3 regions of the Desulfofarcimen acetoxidans DSM 771 genome follow, and region 1 is predicted to be linked to each of the others. Evidence: riboswitches for the same ligand, from Rfam matches in the RefSeq annotation. Region 1 holds a riboswitch; each other region holds the start of a gene.
What was found. A riboswitch is a leader RNA that binds a small molecule or an ion and turns the genes downstream of it on or off. The one in region 1 is predicted to bind cyclic di-AMP.

Region 1 (8,007 bases):
TGCCGGTTCCTGTTTCACCCTGTATCAGCACATTTATATTTTTTCTGGCTATCTTGTCCGCCATCGAAACAAGTCTTAACATGGCCGGACTGTTGCCTACTTCGTAGCCTATTCTAGCGGCAATAGGCAACCAATCAGGTTGGGTATCAGTATCTCCCAGCATTTTCTTGCCAAATTCCAAGGCTTTTTCAATAAGCTCTTCTATTACCAAAATATCATCAAAAGGCTTTTCTATATAATCAAAGGCACCTGATTGAATAGCTTTTACCGCTGTCCTTGCAGTACTGTAGCCGGTCATAATAATTACTTCACAGTTTGGCTTTACAGACTTAATTTCCTGTAAAAGCTCAAGACCGTCAGCATCAGGAAGTTTTAAATCCACCATGGCTACATGAAAATTTCCGGTATTTATTTGTTCACGGGCCTCTTTGCCGGACAATGCAACAGTCAGATCATATGCCTTCCTGCGCAGCAGGCGACGAAAGAAATTGCCTACATCCACCTCGTCATCAATAATCAAAATATTAATATTATTTGGCACAGTCTCACCCCTCTACTCCGTATTGTTTTCTTCTACCGGCAATACCAGGGTGAATTTACTGCCCCGGCCCGTCTCACTGTCTACTTCAATTGTTCCGTTATGAGCCTGAGCTATGCCAAGACTTACAGATAAACCCAAGCCTGTTCCCTTGGACGCCTCTTTACTGGTAAAAAACGGGTTAAAGATTTTGGTCAAATTCTCCGGTAAAATACCGGGACCGTTATCCCGCACACTTACCATTGCCCACCTGTGTCCCAGCTCATCTTCTCGTACAGAGGTTAGAATTTCCACACATTTCTCTCGTCCCAAATCAGTATCCAAAGCGTCACGGGCATTAAGCAAAAAGTTTATTATTACCTGCTCCAGTTGATGGGTGTTAGCAAAAACAGGGGGTATATTTTTTGCCGCAGCAAAGGTAATATCTATATTATTATTGTTGATCTGATATTTTGTCAAACTCAGTGCATGTTCCACAACATCATTAAGATTAGTTGATGTATAGGGATAGCTATCCTGTCGTGAAAAGGACAATAGGTTTTGAATTATTTTCTTACAGCGCAGGCCACAGCTGACAATATCCTGCAGTATTTCGGAAGTGCTGTCATCCTCATCTTTTTCATACAATTCTCTTAATAAAAGCTGAGCATTTCCTATCATCACGGTCATCGGGTTATTCAACTCGTGGGCCACTCCGGCTGCCATTTCACCTATAGCTGCCAGTTTGGCTGACTGAACCAGTTGAGCTTTCATTTTTTCTCTCTCGGTTACATCTTTAATCTGTTGAATAACCGCATAAATCTCATTATGTTCATTAACCACAGGGTAACAAAAAACATCTAAAATAGTACCGCTGTCCAGTTGTTTCTGGTAATAGGCCGCTTTACTGGTTCCGACAACTGTCTCCAAAAAACAATCTTCACATTTGGCGGCCTTGCCCCAGAGCAATTCATAACATTTCTTACCCTCTATTTCAGCCGGGCTATTAACAAAATCCGTAAAATGCTCGTTGCCTCGCAATATATTATAATTCAAATCCACTAAAAAAATAGGCTCACTAACCGCGGAAAAAGTCTCTTCCCACTCACTTTTGCCACGTAAAACCTGTTTATACAAACGGGCATTGGCTATACAAACCGCCAATTGATCTGCTAACTGAGCGGAAAAGCTCAAATCAGCTTCTGAATAATGATGCCAGACCAGATTCCCGATGATTAAAATCCCTATTACCTTGCCCTGCACGAATAAAGGATTAACCGTCAGTGATCTTAAATCCCATTCACATAATAAGCCATCCTGCACTAAATCACAATAAGCCTCAGGCAAATCATAAGCTCTGTTTTCACCGGTATCTATGACTTCCCATAAAACAGAGCTTGCAGGAATAGTTTTGCCCACGTATCCTGTTTTAGGTGATACCGCAGATAAAACCAACTCATCATTCTCCAATAAAGCTATGGCCAGAAAATCACATTTTATTACAGCAGGCAGTTTATCATATACCCGGTCTAATATATCGGTAAAGGACATATCAATGTTTATATCTTTAGCAAGCTGATTGATTATGGCTAACCTGCTGTTTTGTAATTCGATTAATTTATTGATTTCTTTTAGTTCCAGATAATAATTTAATTTAGAGGAGTTTACTCCTGTAAGGTTTTCAATCAATTTACGCTTATTTTCAAACAAAATCCTAACCCCCTTACAAAGCCTTTCGAAAGATTTCTGTTAAATCTTCTTCTTCGACATCACGTGGATTTGTAATTAAACAAGCGTCATTTAGGGCGGACTTTACTAACTGAGGAATATATGAACCATTCAAGCCCAGCGCAGTTAGATTTTTTGGTATGCCAATATCACGGGTTAAGCGCCTCACAGCATGAACTGCCCTTTCAGCCGCCGCCCAAGAACTCATCCCGCGCACACACTCTCCAAAGGCCTCAGCGATCCTGACAAATTTATCGGTGCTGGCAATCATATTGAATTCCATTACATAAGGGAGCAGCACTGCATTTGTTTTTCCATGGTGCAGGTCTAAAAGCCCGTCAACCTGATGGGTCATGGCATGTGTGGCTCCTAATATGGCATTAGAAAAGGCCAGTCCGGCCTGCAGGCTGGCCATAGCCATGGCAGATTTGGCTTTCAAATTTGTTCTGGAAGCAACTGAGCTGCGCAGGTTATTAGCTATAGTTTGCAGCGCTTCTATGGCATGCACATCTGTCAAAGGTGTGGCAGCCAGGGATGTATATGCTTCTATAGCGTGGCTAAGAGCATCCATACCGGTTACAGCAGTCAATTCGGCATCCTTGGTCTGCAGCACTACCGGGTCAATTAAAGCTATATCCGGCACCAAGGATTTGGATATGATTGTCATCTTAACTTTGCGATTAGTGTCCACAATCATAGCGAACTGAGAAACCTCAGAACCTGAACCTGCCGTGGTAGGGACTACCACCATAGGCGGCAGCGGGTGAATAATCCGATTTACACCTTCATAATCATTTATCCTGCCGCCATTTGATGCTACCGCTGCCACCGCTTTAGCCACATCAATGGGGCTGCCTCCTCCCACCGCCAGAACCGCGTCACACCCGGCAAGCCGATAGGCCTCTACACCGCTGGCTACTTCAACATCCTTGGGATTACTGGTACTATCGGAATAGCACTCGTATTCTATACCTACTTCCTTTAATGAATCTAAGGCAGTATCCACCCAACCGGCACTGCTGACACCCTCATCGGTAACCACAAATACCTTGCGTGCACCCAGTCGAAGTACGCTGTCGCCAACCTGGCTCAAAGCACCAAGCCCGAATATAATCTCCGGAGCCACAAACTTTGTAATATGCACAACTTTATCTTCAAACACAGCAACACCTCCTGAGCGCGTAATATGTAAAAAACAGTATTATATTCCAAACATATAGTCATTATATCTATTATTATTATAAATATATAATTGAGAATTGTCCAATAAAGAATAAGAAAGGAGGCTGCTGAGTAAAGTAGCCTCCTTTCGATAGATATATTAAGTTAGCTGATGGTTTTCGCTATTTCTTACAGAGCGCTGCGATAGATTTCAATTACATCCTGCAGGGTGGCAATACGCGGGTTGGTGAAACTGCAAGCATCCTTCATAGCATTTTGAGCCATGGTTTCCAGATCCTTTTCCATAACACCAAGGGTTGTTAAACCGCTGGGAATTCCAACATCACTGGAGAGTTTTGCAATAGCACTGAGAGCCTTATCAGCAGCGTCACGCACGGATAATCCGTCAACATTTTCACCCATGGCAACTGCGATATCAACAAAACGTTCCGGGCATGCAATCAGGTTAAAACGCTCAACGTGCGGCAGCAGGATAGCATTGCAAACACCGTGCGGGAGATTATAGAAACCACCGAGCTGGTGAGCCATAGCATGCACATAACCAAGGCTGGCATTGTTAAAAGCCATACCTGCCAGGAATTCCGCATAAGCCATTTTATCTCTGGCTTCCATGTTTTGACCGTTAGCTACTGCATTGCGCAGGTTTTCAGAAATAAGTTTGATGGCCATGAGAGCTGCCGAGTCAGTAACGGGAGTAGCAATGATAGATACATAAGCTTCTACAGCGTGGGTAAGAGCATCCATACCGGTTGCGGCTGTTAAAGCAGGGGGCATGCCCACCATCATCACGGGATCGTTAATGGCTACATTAGGAGTACATCTCCAGTCAACGATAGCCATCTTGACATGACGGTCAGTATCGGTAATAATGCAGAAACGGGTCATTTCACTGGCAGTACCGGCAGTGGTGTTAATAGCAATGAAAGGAGGCATAGCTTTAGCGGACTTGTCCACGCCTTCATAATCTCTAATATTGCCACCGTTGGTAGCCACAATGCCAATACCTTTAGCACAGTCATGGGAACTGCCGCCACCCAAGGAAATAATCATGTCGCAATTATTATCCTGGTATACTTTTAAACCGTCATGTACGTTTTTGTCAGTCGGATTAGGTTCTGAACCGTCATAAATAACAGCTTCCGCTCCGGCTTCAACTACCTGAGCCTTAATTTGCTCGGCCATGCCCATTTTATTTAATACAACATCAGTAACGATAAGAGCTTTTTTGCCGCCAAGAACTTTAACCTGGCTCTTAACTTCTTTAACTGATCCTACGCCCATCAAATTTACTGTAGGAATAAAATAACCGTAAACCTGTTCACCTAATGCCATAATAAAACTCCTCCTCTTAATATATTGTGTTTTCTTGTTTTTTTGCGCAAGAGGGATCTGGCACCCTTATTTGCTATAAACAATATAATTGCAACAATTGTGCCAAAATTAAAATTAGCTGAATAATATTAATATTAATAGCAGCTATAATATGTTTACCCTAAAAAAATAGAATCTATTCAATATTCTATATATAGTTATGTTCCATTCTAAAACAATCCATGTATCATCAGGGACCAACTGCACCACACTTGAACGACAATAAAAAAGGCATTATCCATTAAATGCCTTTTTTAAGCTGTTTTTATTTTATTAGATGCGGCTAACGTTAGCTGCCTGAGGACCGCGGTTTCCTTCTACAACTTCAAATTTTACTTTTTGCCCTTCATCCAGGGTTTTAAAGCCATCCCCTTGGATAGCAGAAAAGTGAACAAATATATCACCGCCACCCTCCTGCTCAATAAAACCAAAACCTTTTTCAGCATTAAACCACTTAACTGTACCCTCCATATTTACAGGGCCTCCTTAATGATTTTTTATTAAAAAGCGAAAAATACCTTATGCATTGCCCTTAGCGTAAAACAAGAGGCTGTATAACCATTTGCGGTTCTTTTCAACTTTTTAACATTCTACATTAAAGTATGGCCGAAAATATTTATATTATACAAATCAGCATAGAAAAACAAAAACCGGCTTTCCAGTGCACATGGAAAGCCGGTCTTTTTACATGATTATATTGAAGATGGTTAGAAATCTCTTGAATAGCTCTGGAAATATCTTCCCTTTCCCTCAAAAATCTTTACCGGGCTACATTATTCGACTGAATCCTAAAAAACGGCTGCCCCAATAAGGACCATGTACAGAAGTAATGTCAATACCGTTACTGGATGTCGCACTGATAAATTGACTATCGCCAAGATATATCCCAACATGCGAAATATACCCGCCTGTTTTAAAAGCGACCAGATCACCGGGTCTGGCTTCTGCGGAAGAAACTTTTAGACCCGCATTATACTGTTCTCCAGCCGTTCTGGGCAAGTTTATACCAAAATGACCGAACACATATTTCACATAACCTGAGCAATCAAAACCACTTGGCGACGATCCTCCTGAAACATACGGCACACCGAGCAGAGATTTTGAAAAACTTAGTACTGTACTTACCCGGCCCAAACCTCTGGATACCTGCTGCTGTGGCTGGGCGGGACTCTGGCCTTGACCTCCAATCACTAGCTGCTGTCCCGGGTGCAGCAACGCAGAATTAAGATTGTTCAATGATTGAATATTGCTTACGGTAGTACCATAATCCCGGGAAATTTTCCAGAGAGTATCTCCCGGCTTAACTGTATAAGTTTCCGCAAAAGAAATACCCGGTAAAATACAAAGAGATATTCCCAGGGCAAGGGAAGTAAACATTATTTTAGCTCTGGACATAACGCCTCACTCTCCACACCTACGAGGTTAGCTGACGGGTTAGGACCGAAAGTTATAGCCCCTTGCAAAGAGCAACTCACCCCAAAAATTGGTTCCCCCGCTTGCTTAAAAAGCAACTCGGTGCAAATTATTCTGTTCCTTTTTCTAAATTACTTGGCATCGGTGCACACCTTTGTCATTGTACCATTTTTTGACCTAATCAGTCAAATAACTAAGCATCGAATATTGTCGTTTATGGCTTTTATAATCGAAAAGTTCCTCTATTTAGAGCCAATTACTGCTTATTCATGTTTTATCCATATTAGCCTTTACAAGTTCTAAGAGCGCACCAGCATACTATTAATGACAAGTTTTTCAAAAATAAGCTGACTAAAAAACATTTCTTACAAAAACACTCATTCATTGACAAAAGCCAAGTTGCAACTAACCCGTACCAACTTTATGGTACGGGTTAGTTGCAACTTGGCTTTGATTCACAAAAAACTATTTCTGCCGGGTTATCCTTACAGCTTAAAGGATTAAAATATTTTCTTGCCGTATACAAATCCCTGCACATCATTTAAAGCTTCCCCAAAACGCTGGAAGTGAACTACTTCTCTTTCCCTTAAAAATCTCAAACCGTCTATTAAGTCACGGTCGTCTGTTAGACAAATCAAATGCTCGTAAGTTGTTCTGGCTTTTTGCTCGGCAGCTAAATCTTCATGCAAATCAGTTATAGGATCACCGGTAGCCTGAATGTACGCAGCAGTCCAGGGAACTCCATTAGCATCATTATAAAATAACGCGTGATCATGCTGGGTATAATAGCCGGCTAGATCGACTGCTCTCAATTCCTCCGGTGTAGCTCCCTTCAAGAGCTTATACACCATAGTGGCAATAATCTCAAGGTGGGCAAGTTCTTCTGTACCTATATCTGTTAACAAACCCTTGGTTTTAGCTGTGGGCATGGTGTAGCGCTGCGTTAAATACCTTAAGGCCGCGGATAACTCTCCGTCGGGCCCGCCCGACTTATAATTTTATTCCCTAAATATTAAACCTGACATCTACAATATTACCATTGCCGTCTATGAATATATCAGTAAAGTTATTGACTAACTGAAACTTTTCCTCCATTGGCAGGCTATCAATATTATCGATCAAAGCCTTAATATCCTCATATACTTTATAAATCTTCTCCTCAATCATATCTATTTGTTCCAGTTTACGGTTTAAGCTGTCTATTTCCTTTTGAGCAGCCAGTTTATTATCTCGAAGTTCCGCCATTCTCTCTTTATACTCTGCCACCGTGATAATGTCCTGCTCAAAAGCTAACTGCTGTTTTTTTATAGCATTATTTATTTGCTCCAGCAATGTTTTTTTGACTTCACGCTTTTTAACTAATTCGCTAAGATCATTTGTAAACAAATCAACATTTCTTCTAATAAAATTTATCATATTTGCCCGATCAGAAAAAATCTCCGCGATAAAGGCCAATATGGTATTATCGATTTTTTTCATATTCCAAATTTTTATTTTTCCATTGCACTTCCCGTTTCCGCCAAGACAACGATATTTGTAGGTTATACTTCTACATTGCTTATCCGCAAATCCATATATTTTCCCTTTGCATACATTGCAGCGCAATATACTTGATAACAAATACTTCCTGTCGCAAGACCATTCATGATTGTATTTTTCTCTCCTCTGCCGCATTATCGTTTGGACTTTATTGTACTCTTCTTCAGTGATTAACGGCTCGTGTGTATTTTCCCTGACAATCCACTCCTCACGTGGCCGCACCACTCTTTTTTGCTGACCCTTGCTGTCTCTGACAA
Region 2 (8,007 bases), 2.0 Mb from region 1:
GGGCGTTTGACTATGGCCAACATGGCTATTGAGGCAGGCGGTAAGAACGGTATTGTGGCGCCGGATGAAATCACCCGGGCTTATGTGGAAGGCAGGGTGAAGAAGCCCTATACTTTCTATAAGAGCGATGCTGATGCTGTCTACAGCGATATACGCCGCTACGATGCCTCGAAAATCGAGCCGCTGGTAGCTTTCCCTCACCTGCCGGAAAACACCAGACCGGTCAGTCAAGCCGGGTTGGTTGAGCTGGATCAAGTGGTTATCGGATCCTGCACCAATGGTCGGATGGAGGATTTGCGCCTGGCAGCCGGTGTGTTGAAGGGGAAAAAGGTCAGCGACAGAATTCGTTTAATCGTAATCCCCGGCACACAGCAAATTTACAAGCAGGCTATGCGCGAGGGCTTGATTGAGATCTTTATCGATGCCGGCGGGGCGGTCAGCACACCTACCTGCGGCCCTTGTCTGGGCGGTTACATGGGGATACTGGCCAAAGGAGAACGTTCTCTGGCTACTACCAACCGCAATTTTGTCGGACGTATGGGCTCACCGGAAAGCGAAGTTTATCTCTGCAACCCGGCAGTAGCAGCAGCTTCTGCTATTTTGGGCCGAATTGCCGGACCCTGGGAGGTGGAGTAAATGGGATTAAAGGGTAAAGCCTGGAAGTTCGGAGCCGATATTGACACAGATGCCATTATTCCGGCCCGTTACTTAAATACTTCTGACCCGGTTGAACTGGCCAAACATTGTATGGAAGATGCCGATACCTCTTTTGCGCAAAAAGTTCAGCCCGGGGATGTGATTGTAGCTGATAAGAACTTCGGTTGCGGCAGTTCGCGTGAGCATGCCCCGATATCCATCAAATATGCCGGAGTCTCCTGCGTGATTGCCAAGTCTTTTGCCCGTATATTTTACCGGAATGCTTTCAATATCGGGCTGCCTATTCTGGAATCAACAGAAGCAGTGGAAGGTATAGATGAAGGAAATGAGGTTTCCGTTAATGCGGAAACAGGTACTATTACCAATGTGACCAAGGGAGAGACCTATCAAGCTACGGTGGTGCCTCCGTTTATGCAGCAAATAATTGCCGCAGGTGGACTTATTAACTATGTCGCAGAAAGGATGAAGGTTAAGAAAATGTATAAGATTGCCGTACTTCCCGGAGATGGAATCGGACCGGAGATTACTGAACAGGCGTTAAAGGCCTTAAAAGCCGTAGCGGAACATTTTGGCCATGAATTTCAGTTTACCGAAGCCTTAGTCGGCGGAGCTGCCTATGACGCGGTGGGACACCCGCTGCCGAAAGAAACTTTGGACCTGTGCTACAGCAGCGATGCCATTTTGCTGGGTGCTGTAGGTGGTGACAAGTGGGCTGATCTGCCTCCTGAATTAACTCCGGAAAGAGGAGCACTCCTGCCCTTGCGCAAATTATTGGGCCTCTATGCTAACCTGCGCCCGGCAGTGGTATTCCCGGCACTTGCCAATGCCTCCACCTTAAAGCCGGAGGTAGTGGAAGGTTTGGATATTATGGTAGTGCGTGAACTGACCGGAGGTCTCTACTTCGGCGAGAAGAAGAGAGAAGATTTGCCGGACGGCACTGTTCGTGTAACCGATACGCTGGTTTACACCACTGAGGAAATCGTGCGCATAGCCCGCCTGGCTTTTGAGCTGGCTGCTAAGAGGCGTAAGAAAGTCACCCTGGTGGATAAGGCCAATGTGCTGGAATCTTCACGCTACTGGCGTGAAGTAGTTGCCAATATGGCTGCTGAGTATCCCGATATTGAGTTTAATACCATGTATGTGGATAATGCGGCTATGCAGTTGGTAAAAATGCCTAAACAGTTTGACGTAATTGTTACTGATAATATGTTCGGTGATATTTTAAGCGATCAGGCTTCCCAGCTTACCGGTTCTCTGGGCATGCTGGCTTCCGCCAGTATCGGCGGTAAAATCGGCTTGTATGAACCCAGCCATGGTTCAGCGCCTAAATATGCCGGTTTGAAAAGAGCTAACCCAATCGCTACGGTAATGTCAGGAGCCATGCTGCTGCGCTATTCCTTCGACATGGAGAAAGAAGCTAAGGCCATAGAAGACGCGGTTACCGAGGTATTGAAAAAATATCGCACCAGGGATATTATGGAGGAGGGCCTACAGTTAGTCAACACTGACGAGATGGGCGACCGTATAGCCGAACAGATTTTAGCCGGCTAAATTGCAGAAGGATATGCAGATTCAAGCCAGCAGATAATATATACTCATGTAGGGCGGGAACCGTCCGAAATGCCTGGTATAAACTGTTCAGACCTGCCGCTTATAGCGGCAGGCGAACATATACCGGGAAGCCCCTGCTTTTTCGGGAAAAGCCGCGGGCAAGTTCAGCCGCTTTTGGCAGTACACCAACAGTACAGCCTGGCGGTTTTTAAATACTATATCAGAGTTTAATGTGCGGTAAAAAGCAGTTTGGTTATGCAAAATTTTTTAATAAGGGGGAGAGAGGGCATGTCAACTATAGAAATATATGATACTACTTTGCGTGATGGCGCCCAGGGGGAAGGCATATCCTTTTCTGTAGAGGATAAAGTAAAAATTGCGCTGCGCTTGGATAAATTGGGTGTTCATTACATCGAAGGAGGTTGGCCTGGCTCCAACCCCAAGGATTCCGATTTTTTTAAGCGGATTAAAGACTTTCCCCTGGAGAAGGCCGTAGTTTCAGCCTTTGGCAGTACCAGAAAGCCGAATAGCGATGTGAAAGAGGATGTGAACCTGAAAGCTATTGTCGATGCCGGTGTGCAGGTAGCCTGTATATTTGGCAAGACATGGGATTTCCAGGTTGTGTATGCGCTCAATACTACTCTGGAAGAGAATTTACAAATGATTAAAGAATCAGTTGCCTACCTGAAGTCAAACGGCATGCAGGTATTTTATGATGCGGAACATTTTTTTGACGGCTGTAAGGCCAATACAGAGTATGCATTGGAAACTGTTAAAGCGGCCCAGGCGGGTGGAGCGGACCGTATTGTGCTCTGTGATACCAATGGCGGAACCATGCCCTGGGATATTCAGGAAATAGTTAGTAAAGTAAAGAGTGTTGTCACAGTTCCTCTGGGTATTCACTGCCATAACGACAGTGAAATGGCTGCAGCCAATTCTGTTATAGCGGTTCAGTCCGGGGTTATACAGGTTCAGGGTACTATGAACGGTTATGGAGAGCGCTGCGGCAACGCCAATCTCTGCTCGGTAATTCCTAATCTGGAAATAAAGTGCGGGCTTAAATGTTTGCCTGAAGGTAACCTGGCGCAGCTTACGGAGGTTTCCCGCTTTGTCAGTGAGGTTGCCAACATGCACCTGCATAACGGCCAACCTTTTGTGGGTACCAGTGCTTTTGCCCATAAAGGCGGCATTCATGTCAGCGCCATTATGAAAAATTCCAAAACGTATGAGCATATTACTCCGGAATTGGTGGGCAACCAGCGGCGGGTTCTGGTCTCTGACCAGTCTGGATTATCCAATTTGCTTTATAAATTCAAAGAGCTGAATGTGGATTTAACCCAGCAGACAGAAGAGAATAAGCAACTGCTCATGCATATAAAGGAACTGGAGAACCAGGGATACCAGTTTGAGGGAGCGGATGGTTCTTTTGAACTGTTAATGAGACGCATATCGGGTCAGTATGAAAATCCTTTCAAACTGGAAAGCTTGCGGGTCATCATGGATATGAAGGAAAACGGGCCGACCAGCACCGAGGCAACCATTAAAATCTGGGTGGGCGATCAGGTCAAACACACGGCTGCGGAAGGCAACGGGCCGGTCAATGCACTGGATAATGCCCTGCGTAAATCCTTGGAAGGTTTTTACCCGGCTATTAAAGAGATGCAATTAAACGATTACAAGGTGCGCGTGCTCAATGAAAAAGAGGGCACTGACGCGGTGGTGCGGGTTTCGATTGAAACAGGTGACGGTAAAAATTCCTGGGGTACAATCGGTGTATCAACGAACATAATGGAAGCAAGCTGGCAGGCGCTGGTAGACAGCCTGGCCTACGGTTTGTTGAAGCAAAATGATTGATAGAAAATTATTTCAGAACACTTGATCTATTCTAATTAATATGATAAACTATTTATATAGTTAAGATAAATATGATTGTTCAGGCTGGGCGAGTTAATTTGTATTTATTCGCTTTCACAAGTGATTTACGACTTCTGGGTGGGAAGCCATGTTTGGTTTTCCACTTTTATTTTAATTAACAAAACTTAATAAAATTTTCTATCGCTGAATTCATTTAGAAGCGGGGGAACCACTTCCTGGGGTGAGTCCTTATTGAGTTTAAAAATTCAATTAAGGTAGGGTTATTCTTCGGCCCGAATCCGTCAGCTAACTTCGTAAGCGTTGAAGGAAAAGAGAGCAGGCAGACTTGCTTTGCTGTGCCTTTGCTGTGTGTTTATTATTGGCACTTCATAGCTTTTCTTTGCATTTTGCTAAAACGCAATTAACACACAATAACCCTCGCTAATTTCGGGTTATTGTGTGTTTTTATTTTAATTTTGAATGGAGGAGATGATGTGTCAGTTTATTTAAATGAAAATGATACTTTTAACTGCGAAGACAAAAGGGCTATTGGTCTTAGAAGGGCGACAGGTTTAAAGAAAAGCATAAGTGATTACCTGGAGAAGAAGGATAAAATTCCAACAGGTTTTGATTTGCAGCAGTGTATTCTTTCTAACAGGGAGAAGTTGTTTAGGCACTTTAATGCTAATGAGGAAAAGTGGCGGGATTGGCACTGGCAGATATCGCACCGGATTAATGATGTCGAGTTGTTATCGAGTTTAATACAGCTTAGCGAAGAGCGGTGCGCTCAAATCAGAAAGGTGGGCCTGAAGTTTCGCTGGTCTGTATCTCCTTATTATGCCTCACTTATAGTGCCTGACAGCCTGAACGATCCGGTTATGCTGCAGTCAGTTCCCAGTATAAAAGAATTGGACGTTAGCGGCTATGCTGATCCCATGGCGGAAGAATTAACTTCTCCCGCTCCCTGCATAACCAGGCGTTATCCGGACAGGCTGATAATTAATGTAACCAATAAATGTGCCATGTATTGCCGCCACTGCCAGCGCCGCAGGGGCATAGGCGATGTTGACAGGCATCAAACACACCAGGACCTGTTGGCGGCACTGGATTATATACGCAAGAACAAGGAAATTAGAGATGTATTGATTACGGGGGGCGATGCGCTTCTCCTTAGTGACAAAAAAATAGACTGGCTGCTCAGTGAGCTTGACAGTATCAAGCATGTGGAAATTAAGCGCCTGGGCACCAGGACAATAGTTACACTTCCTCAGAGGATTACGCCGGAACTGTGTGAGGTATTAAAGCAGCACCCGCCGGTATATATCAATACACAATTCAATCACCCGCAGGAGATTACACCGGAGAGCAAGCTGGCCTGCGACATGCTGGTTAGCGCGGGCGTGGTTTTAGGCAACCAGGCTGTTTTGTTAAAAGGAATAAATAACAATCCGCATGTGATGAAAAAACTCAACCAGGAATTGCTAAAAATAAGAGTCCGTCCTTATTATATTTTTCATGCTAAACAGGTTATAGGCACACGGCACTTTATTACTTCGGTGAATGAAGGAATTGAGATAATGGAAAAGCTGCGCGGCTATACCTCAGGTCTGGCGGTTCCAACCTATATAATCAACGCGCCAAATGGTTACGGTAAAATTCCCATCTTACCAAAGTATCTTTTAGGCATTGATAACAGTTCCGTACGCTTGCGCAATTGGGAAAACAGGCAAATTGATTACACAGTTTTTCCGGAAAAAAGAGATAGTCGGAATTTTATAAAACCGGTATATTAGGAATGTTTTGAATTGCATTAATTTTATGCGTTAAGTGGGTTTTATTCATAACAAATGATTTTTAAGGAGGTAAGAATGAAACAAAAACTTTTATTTGCAAATATCACGGAGGAATCCAATTGGTCTGACTGGCGGTGGCAATTACGAAATCGCATCATGTCATCAGACGAGTTAGATCAGTATGCTAATTTGTCTGTTTATGAGAAAGCCAGCATTCAAAAAGCTATTGATGTGTTCCCAATGGCTATCACTCCTTATTATGCGTCACTTATAAATAAGGATGATTCAACATGCCCTATTCGCATGCAGTGCATACCAAATCCCAAAGAGTTAATTAAAGGTTCCGGGGACATGGATGATCCTCTGCATGAGGATGGTGATTCACCTTGCCCGGGGCTGACACACCGATACCCTGATAGGGTACTGCTTTTGGTTACCAACGAATGTTCGATGTATTGCCGGCACTGTACTCGCAAGCGTAAAGTTGGCGATAATGAAAAGGTTTCGAAAGACAGTGATATTATAAAGGCTATTGAATACATTAAAGCTCATCCTGATATACGTGATGTATTGTTATCCGGCGGAGACCCCTTTGTTTTGTCAACCAACAGATTGGAGCAAATTATACGAAGGGTAAGAGAAATTCCGCATGTTCAGGTAATTCGTATTGGAACCCGTACGCCGGTAGTAATGCCGCAAAGGATCACTGATCATTTGGTCAAAATGCTTAAGAAATATCATCCTATCTGGATAAACACCCACTTTAATCACCCTCGTGAATTTACAGAGGAGTCTGCCCGCGCTCTTGCCAAGCTGGCTGACGCCGGTATTCCTCTGGGTAATCAAACGGTGTTGCTGAAGGGAATAAATGATTGCGCCTTCATTATTAAAAAATTAGCGCACCTGTTGGTTAGTAACCGTGTTCGCCCCTATTACCTTTACCAGTGTGATTTATCCCGCGGCATTGAGCATTTTCGTACTCCTGTAAGTAAAGGGGTGGAAATTATGGAGGCGCTGATTGGGCATACCTCAGGGTTTGCAGTGCCGACTTTTGTGGTAGATGCGCCGGGGGGCGGGGGGAAAATACCGGTTCTGCCTAATTATCAACTGTCCAGCACAAGTACCAAAACAGTATTGCGCAATTACGAAGGAGTTATCTGCATATATGAAGAACCGGCAAACTACAATTCAAGTTGTTCATCCACCTGTAATGTGTGTAAGGGGTCCAGTGCTTTACATGATCCTATCGGATTGCAAAAACTTATAAATCCAAATGCTAAGATGGTCAGCTTAATACCGGAAGGGAACAGGCGCAAAAAGCGTTTAAAAATTTATAAGGATATTTTACATGACAATTAATTTAAGAAATATGATAGAGAATTCACAAGACCGGTGGGAACATCTAACTGGACAGGCTTTTCAATGCAGCATTCTCATTTCCCCCTACAATAAGAGAATTACTGTTTATGAATTTTCTCTGCGATTAGACAATGGAATAGAAGAAATGATTCAGATTCTTACGGAAAAGGCATCGGAATATCAACTTGATAAAATATGGCTTAAAGCCAGAGCCAGGTGGAAAGAAAAATTTTTGCGCAGCAAAATGAAGCTTGAGGCATCTATCCCCGGCTATTACGGCGGTGTCGAAACTGCCATGGTTTTTGCCAAATATCTTACAGTCCGGAGGGAGACACCCTCGGGATTAAGCAACAAGAACCATGCTATAAAACCAGTGTATAATGCTTTGAGGGGGACACATAGTGATTCGGCGGTTCCTCATGGGGTAATTATTAAGCAAGGAGAGGCAGCCAATTGCCGAGATTTAGCCTCATTGTATAGCAAGGTTTTTGCTACTTACCCTTTTCCGATATTCAATTCTGATTACCTGGCACATACGATGGATCAGAATGTCTATTATGTTTTAGCCTTATATAATAACGAGATCGTAGCCGCTGCGTCTGCTGAGATAAACACATTAGATAAAAATGCTGAAGTTACTGATTTTGCTGTTCTCCCGGAATGGAGAGGCAGGCGATTGGCCAGTTGCCTTTTGCTGCATATGGAAGATGTATTAAAGAATACTGAGATAAAGTGTTTGTACACTATTGCCCGCAGCAGTTCTGTCGGTATGAACAAAGTTTTTGCTAATTTT
Region 3 (8,007 bases), 2.0 Mb from region 1:
TTGTCGTTAAACTAGATATTTCGTCAAACTTGCCTATTACAGTAAGCCAAGTTCGTAAACTGCAACCTGATTTCTTCTTCCATCTTTCCAGTTCAATCATACAGTTGTAATCGAATAAGAAAATCACATTGAGTATAAAATAAATCAATGGACTATGTTTGAAACTCATCATATCAACAATGAGGGATAATTCATTAATTTGCTTTGAAGCATAATTACCACTTGAGTCAATTAGGCTTGATTTGAGCTCAGATAGATACTTTGATTCGAAATTCTCCCTTTCAATCCTAGTCAATAATTTCTGAAAAGCAAGAATTGCATCTTTATGCCGGTCTATAACCTCGTAAGAATTCAAATAGAATCTTAGTCCAATAATAAATAGAATTAACTGAGTAAGTAACAATATCGCTGTTATATAGAGAAAACTGATGTCTTTTAAAAATGGTAATAAGAGAGAAACCACCGTAGCTAACGAAATTAATCGTATAACCCATATCAACCACGGAAGTCTAAATATATGGTTTTCATTTTCTGCCCATTCAAATAACGCCTCAGGATTGTTTGTTCCGTTTTTAATGGAACCACCTTCTACCCAAAAATGTTGTCTCCAATCAAGCTTACCTGCAAGTTCATTAATTGCAGCCTGTCTTTCCTTAATTTTTAAAATGTCCGTCTCTGGCTCTGTCAAAGCATTTTTTAAGAACTTTTTTCCCAGAAAAGTAACGGTATTATTAATCCACTGAAATAACGAAGCCTGTCCAAAAATATCTAAATCAACACTATACTGATGCTTTTGATCAAAAAATTCCTCTCCATTATCAGTGAACTCAACCCATTTTCCATTAATTCTGTCAATCGCTTGCCGGTTGATTCTTGCAAGGGAAAAAGCCAATTCTTTTCTGTTTTTCACTTTTTCATGTTGAACAATAAAAATGACAAATGTAACTAATGCGCATATTGAAAACAAACTTCCGGAAATACGATATTCATAGTAAAAAAGTATCGCACCAAAAATAATTCCCAAGAATGCAACTACCCGTAAATTGCTTAAGATGTTGTACTGCCGACTTTCTTTGTTAAATTGCTCGGAATATCTCTTTTCACGTATTTGATATTCATGTTCCGCATTAAATATATTCAACAAGAAATTTCCTCCACTTGAGAATTTGTTGAAAAAACCATATTTTCCTTAAGCCACTAATAAAATGTTTAAGTGCGTCACTTAGCCAATCCCGTTTGCCAATGTATGCTTTTTTTAGCTGCAGTCTTTTTAATATCATTGTTTGTAAACGCACCATTTAATGCCGATATTAAATTTTCACTTGTGATTTTGGGTAACGGAACTCAAATTAAGCATTAAATTAATTTCCTCTTATTTTTTAACCGCATAAGAAATATTTGGATGTGCGCCCAAATAAAAATATATCATTATTTATTACATCTTGCAAGAGGATCCTGACTTTAGAAGATTGATGGTTAATAAACCGCCGAATCGCTTGAAATACAAGCAATTCGGCGGTTTTAAAAATGTCCTATTATTTCAGATTTATTGTCAAATCCAGTTTCGTGCATGAACGGAACTTAGTCAATGTCATGTTTGTCTTTATCTGAGGAAGCTTGAGTATCTTTGCCAAATCCCAATATATATGTGATACCTGCGTCGGTGTTACTACATTGTTGGGATATTCCCCCTGAACTAGGGCTACTTGGATGAGGTCAATTTTTTTCTTAAAAAGTAAGAAAGCCAAGCCAGGATTATTCTAACGGGAGGGGTTTAACCTAAAATACTCCTATTTGTCTTGCCCAAATTATTATTAAACCCAAACAGTAGCATTTTTATACATCAGCACCCCCTGTTTTAGTTAAAAAACGGGAAGGCTGAATAGTTACTATTTATCTGCAAAATTATTGTTTTATGGGGCAATATATAATGTATTAACACTATCGGCGGTGAGTAATTAATGATTTCATCCATAAAAAGATTTTTACTTGGACGACCATTGAAATCCCACGAGCTAGGAGAACATAAGCTTATCAAGAGAAAAGCATTAGCTATCCTTTCTTCTGATGCTCTGTCATCAGTGGCATATGGCCCTGAACAAATGCTAATAGTACTGGCTACCGTAGGCACAGCAGCATTTTGGTATTCAATTCCGATCGCAGCCGGTGTATTAGTCCTCCTAACAGCTCTTATATTGTCTTATAGGCAAATTATCTTTGCTTATCCTAATGGTGGAGGAGCATATGTTGTTTCCAAAAACAATCTGGGTGTTAATGCCGGCTTAATAGCCGGAGGCTCTCTGTTGGTAGACTACATACTGACTGTTGCTGTAAGTGTGTCCGCAGGTACTGATGCTATAACATCTGCCTTTCCTCTCCTACATAACTATAATGTAGAAATTGCCATTACATTTGTGCTCTTTATTACAATTTTAAATTTAAGAGGAATAACGGAGTCTGCTTCAATATTAGCTTATCCAGTTTATTTATTCGTTTTAGCATTGTTAATATTAATCGGGGCGGCAATTTATAACATTCTTACAGGAGTAGTTCCCCCTGACCTACACCCTCCTATTGGTGCAGATGTGGCTGGAATTAGTTTGTTTATACTTTTGAGAACCTTTGCCTCAGGAAGTTCTGCTTTAACAGGGGTTGAAGCCATATCCAACGCTATTCCTAATTTCAAGGATCCGGCACCTAACAACGCTGCCAAAACATTAATCATGATGGGTTTCTTACTCGCCTTATTGTTTTCAGGAATTGTTTATTTAGCCTATTATTATGGGATATCTCCTAATGTAAAAGAAACTGTCGTATCACAAATAGCCAAAGAAACCTTCGGACATAATTTCATGTACTTTTTTATTCAAGGAACTACGGCATTAATATTAATCCTTGCCGCAAACACAGGTTATTCCGCCTTCCCATTACTGGCGGTTAATCTTGCAAAAGATAAGTTTATTTCAAGGATATTTCTTGTTAGAGGTGACCGATTAGGATACTCAAATGGCATTATCATACTTGGAATAGCTTCGATTATTTTAATTGTTATTTTTCACGCAAAAACTGAGCATTTAATCCCTCTTTACGCAATTGGAGTGTTTATTCCATTTACCTTGTCCCAATCAGGTATGATAGTTAAATGGATACGCGAGAAGCCCCAAGGGTGGATTCCAAAACTAACCGTTAATGCAATAGGTGCTTTTATTAGTTTCATCGTCACAATGATATTCTTTTTAACAAAATTCACCCGGGTATGGTCAGTATTTGTTTTCCTGCCCATTATTATCTTTGTATTCCACCGAATTAGAAAACATTATGAAGATGTTGGTGATGAGCTAAGGCTAACAGCTTCTAAAACAGTTATACCTATTGAAGGCAACATTATTATCGTTCCTGTTGCCGGTATGACCCGTGTAGTAGAAAGTTCCTTAAATTATGCTAAATCTCTTTCTCCAAATAGAATTATTGCTGTTTACATTGCGTTTGACAAAGAAAATGAAAAGGAGTTTGAAGAAAAATGGGAAAAATGGCAGCCTGATGTAAGACTGGTTACACTGTATTCTTATTATAGAAGTATCATTAATCCTCTAACAAAATTTATTGATACTATTCAACATAAAGCCAGTGAGTCGAACTACCAAGTTACAGTAGTAATACCACAATTTATTCCTAAAAGAGGCTGGCACAATATTCTTCATAACCAATCAGGCATAATGATTCGTTCTTTCTTGCTGTTTCGTAAAAATGTGGTAGTTGCAACTGTACCTTATCATTTAAAAAAATAATTAATGGAACCGGCGTTTAAAGGGTCACCACGCTAAGTGGTGACCCTTTTATAATTAAGGCTTAACATTTATCCTGTTTACCTTAAACAACGTAAAATTTCTTACTTTTTTAAGTGGTAAGGAACTGTAGTAACAATAACATTGCTTCTTATTACCAGTGCATTCTGCAATATTAATCCTGTTTGATTGTGAAGAAAACGGTGCCACCATTTTGTTGTTACAAATTCCGGTATCAATACCGTTATAACTTCATCGTCACTTTTAGAATCTTCTACCTTAAGAATATATTCAATTAACGGTTCAAAAACTGAACGAAAAGGTGAATTAAGAACCAGAAGTTCAACTCCTGGGTTCCAAATTGCCCATTTTATTTGCAATTTTTCAGTTATTGCAGAATCAGTTGAGACATGTACTGCCTTAATATCATCGGATAATGTTTTGCCATAATCTACAGTATTTGCAACCACATTAGTTAAACTCGCAATTGGAACAATAATTTTATGTCGTACAAGTTCTCTGTTTAGGTAATTATCAAAATCCAATTCAACCCGTATATCCTGATAATGTTTATGAATGGTGAGAAAGATAGATACCATTGTCGGAATTATAATCATAACAATCCATGCACCGTGTTCAAACTTTGTAATCGCGACAACAATAGTAACAATACCGGTAACCACAGCACCAATACCATTAATGAACATCTTCCGTCTCCAACCGGTCTCTTTCAGACTATACCACCTTTTAACCATGCCACTTTGTGCAACTGTAAAAGCTGTAAATACTCCTACCGCATATAAAGGTATTAAGCGAGTTGTTATCCCATCAAAAATAACAATTAATAAAGCTGCCAGTAAACCTAGCAGTATAACTCCATTACTAAAAACCAGCTTGTCACCTCTAAGTCCCAAGTAACGAGGCAAATATTTATCTCTCGCCATCAATGATGCCAGTAATGGGAAACCCGCAAAAGCTGTGTTTGCTGCTAATAATAATATTAACCCTGTACTTGCCTGAAAAAGATAGAAGAAAAATCCCGGGCCAAATATTTTCAAGGCTACTTGAGAAATGACCGTCATATTTTCAGTGGGTACTACATGTAAAGCTCTGGTTAATAGTGTTAATCCACCAAACAAGATAAACAGCAATAATGCAAGCAGAGCCAATACCCTCTTGGCATTCCGCCCCTCAGGTTCTTTAAAGTTAGGTACCGCGTCGCTTACTGCTTCAATACCGGTTAAAGCAGTACATCCGGAAGAAAAAGCCCTTAATATAATCCATACAAGTGCTATATTGCTTAAATTAATGTTATTACCGGTTTGTACAGGAACAGGAGAAAAAATAGTACCGTTTATAAAAAGTTTTAATGAACCCCAAGTAATTAATATAAACATACCTAAGATAAATCCATAAGTCGGGTAACTAAAAAATGTGGCTGATTCTCTTATTCCTCTGAGGTTCATTAATATTAAAAAAGTTATAACAATCAGGGCAATTGAAACCCTATGAGGAATAGCCGCATGATAAGCAGAAGTTAGAGCGGCAACACCGGCTGAAATTGAAACCGCTACTGTAAGTAAATAATCAAAAAGCAGAGCTGCCCCAGCTATTAAACCAGCTAAAGTACCGAGATTTTCTTTAGCTACGATATATGCACCACCACTGGTTCTGGGATAAGCTGTTATAATTTGTCTAAAACTAAAACTAACTATAAATAACAAAAAAATAATAGCTATAGAAATAGGGGTTAAGAAATTAAAGGATAATAAACCTATAACCGGCACCAGAACATGTAATATTTCTTCCCCGGCATAAGCAACAGATGATAAAGCATCCGATGACAGAATCGCTAAACCCTTGGGGACAGAAAATCGCTCATGTGCAATTTTAGCAGATTCTAAAGGTTGGCCAATAATTGCCCTTCTCAATTCTTTTAACACATCCGACACCTCGCCAACAGGAAACCTTTATGATATTATAGTTTCCCAATGTACATCAACAAATAAAAATAAAATAAAATTATTACAGGGATTCTTTTTTTCGTTAGCGAGATCAAATGTGTTATACATAGTCTAGTATTATCAGTATTTCATCCCCTTTCAACGCTTACGAGGTTAGCTGACGGATTCGGATTGAAAGAGTAACCCTACCCACGCATTGTGGGATTCACCCCATATATTGGTTCCCCCGCTCTATTCAGATTAAGCGTTAATCAATACTAAACTAGATGATACTCTTAATACTTTAACAAAGATATTGTTGTTTAAGACAAAAATACACGATAATTAGTCATATCTTTAAATTATTATATAATATCTCAATCTATCTTATCGTAGGATGAATTATACGTATTTCTTCAAACAACATAAAATATATTAATGAAATAATTGCAAAATTATATTTAAACAACCTCACTAATAATATTTATATATAAGGAAGATCTAATACCCACAATATATTGTATACTAGGTATTTTTAAATACCACATATAGCAATAAGAACAGGTATTAATTGCTTATAACCAATGCCTAAACACAAAGATTAATAAAATTTATATACCAAATAAAATTTTTTTTAGTATCTTCATGCCTTTTACCATTATTTTAATATATTGGGGGATGTGTCCGGCTAAGTTCCTTCCATGGAAACCGGCTGTATCCCCAGATGACTATACGCCCTTTGAGTAACCACTCTGCCTCTGGGTGTACGAGCCAGCAATCCCAACTGCAGCAAAAAAGGTTCCAGAACATCCTCAATAGTGCCGGCTTCCTCACCGGTGGAAGCAGCCAGTGTATCCAGGCCAACCGGGCCTCCCCCAAATTTCTCTATAACTGCTTTTAACAGCTTGCGATCCACTTCATCCAGGCCCAAATCATCAATTTCCAAAAACTGCAAGGCCTCATCCGCCAGCACCCCGTTAATCATACCATCCGATCTCACCTGTGAGTAATCACGAACTCTTTTTAGCAGCCTGTTGGCCACTCTCGGAGTACCTCTTGACCTGCTGGCTATAGCCAACGCGCCCTGTTCATCAGCAGCAACTCTCAAAATTTGAGCTGTCCGTAAAATTATCTGCATTAGTTCATCGGTAGTATAAAAATCCAGACGGCTGATTACACCAAAGCGGTCTCTTAAGGGAGAAGTCAGGAGACCTGCTCTGGTAGTAGCTCCAACCAGTGTAAAACTGGGCAAATTCAAGCGCACCGAACGGGCACCAGGCCCTTTGCCGATCATAATATCCAGGGCAAAATCCTCCATAGCCGGATAAAGCACTTCCTCTACCTGACGGCTTAAGCGATGAATTTCATCAATGAACAAAACATCTCCCTGACCCAGATTGGTCAGAATAGCCGCCAGATCACCCTGTCGCTCAATAGCCGGACCGGAGGTAACCCTGATATTAACACCCATTTCATGAGCTATAATATTGGCTAGAGTAGTTTTACCCAAACCGGGAGGACCGTATAAAAGCACGTGATCCAACGACTCTGCACGTGCCTGTGCCGCACGGATAAAGATAGCCAGTGTTTCCTTAACCTTATCTTGACCAATATATTGCTCCAAACGCCTTGGCCTTAAACTAGTTTCTAAATCACTGTCTTCAGCGTGCAGCCCCGATGCTACCAGTCTGTTTTCCATATAGCTATATCACCCCATATATAAACTTCAACTAATTATTTCCTACTTATCGGATTAACGCCTGGCATCAAGTTTTTGTAAAGCATTTTTCAACAACTCTGAAGCAGAAATGTTCTTCGAAGAGCTTCTTAACACTTCCTGTACAACAACTATGGCCTCAGAAACAGAGTAACCCAGTGCCTCAAGTGCAAAGAGAGCATCTTCCGCCTCATTCTGGCTGCCTGAAACAGTTTCAGGAGTGGTCTCTTCTCCGGGCTGCACCCTGCCTTTTAATTTATCTTTTAATTCCAGGATCAATCGCTGGGCAGTTTTTTTACCTATCCCCGGCACCTTCATTACCGCCTTAATATCCTCCCGGGCCACAGCCAGATAAAGCTGCGCGGGAGATAAACAGGATAGCACTGAAAGTGCACCTTTCGGTCCGATGCCACCAACATTCAGCAACATAACAAATAATTCCCTTTCCTGCTGCTCGATAAAACCATATAACTGCAGGCTGTCCTCCTTGACTGATAGGTAAGTTAACAGCAACATTTCCTCTCCCGCAGCCGGCAGTTTGCTCTGACATGAGGCGGGCACA

Region 2: another riboswitch for cyclic di-AMP. It lies ahead of eam (glutamate 2,3-aminomutase); the one in region 1 lies ahead of DTOX_RS14360 (C40 family peptidase).
Region 3: another riboswitch for cyclic di-AMP. It lies ahead of DTOX_RS05340 (APC family permease); the one in region 1 lies ahead of DTOX_RS14360 (C40 family peptidase).

Annotation. Positions count from the first base shown of each region.
Region 1 covers NC_013216.1:3,142,450-3,150,456, forward strand. Annotated here, with positions in the region: gene DTOX_RS14335 (sigma-54-dependent transcriptional regulator) at 1-541, opposite strand, end outside; gene DTOX_RS14340 (ATP-binding protein) at 554-2,227, opposite strand; gene DTOX_RS14345 (iron-containing alcohol dehydrogenase) at 2,241-3,407, opposite strand; gene DTOX_RS14350 (iron-containing alcohol dehydrogenase) at 3,596-4,759, opposite strand; gene DTOX_RS14355 (cold shock domain-containing protein) at 5,072-5,269, opposite strand; gene DTOX_RS14360 (C40 family peptidase) at 5,567-6,193, opposite strand; cyclic di-AMP (ydaO/yuaA leader) riboswitch at 6,194-6,326, opposite strand; partial or broken gene DTOX_RS14365 (manganese catalase family protein) at 6,712-7,197, opposite strand; gene DTOX_RS14370 (recombinase family protein) at 7,217-8,007, opposite strand, start outside.
Region 2 covers NC_013216.1:619,094-627,100, forward strand. Annotated here, with positions in the region: gene leuC (3-isopropylmalate dehydratase large subunit) at 1-636, shown strand, start outside; partial or broken gene DTOX_RS24045 (3-isopropylmalate dehydratase small subunit) at 637-1,101, shown strand; gene leuB (3-isopropylmalate dehydrogenase) at 1,135-2,208, shown strand; gene DTOX_RS22795 (hypothetical protein) at 2,278-2,439, shown strand; gene cimA (citramalate synthase) at 2,497-4,062, shown strand; cyclic di-AMP (ydaO/yuaA leader) riboswitch at 4,255-4,398, shown strand; gene eam (glutamate 2,3-aminomutase) at 4,557-5,855, shown strand; gene kamA (lysine 2,3-aminomutase) at 5,931-7,214, shown strand; gene ablB (putative beta-lysine N-acetyltransferase) at 7,204-8,007, shown strand, end outside.
Region 3 covers NC_013216.1:1,134,332-1,142,338, reverse strand. Annotated here, with positions in the region: gene DTOX_RS05350 (MutS family DNA mismatch repair protein) at 1-1,144, opposite strand, end outside; gene DTOX_RS05345 (APC family permease) at 1,962-3,788, shown strand; gene DTOX_RS05340 (APC family permease) at 3,890-5,728, opposite strand; cyclic di-AMP (ydaO/yuaA leader) riboswitch at 5,877-6,006, opposite strand; gene ruvB (Holliday junction branch migration DNA helicase RuvB) at 6,417-7,427, opposite strand; gene ruvA (Holliday junction branch migration protein RuvA) at 7,482-8,007, opposite strand, start outside.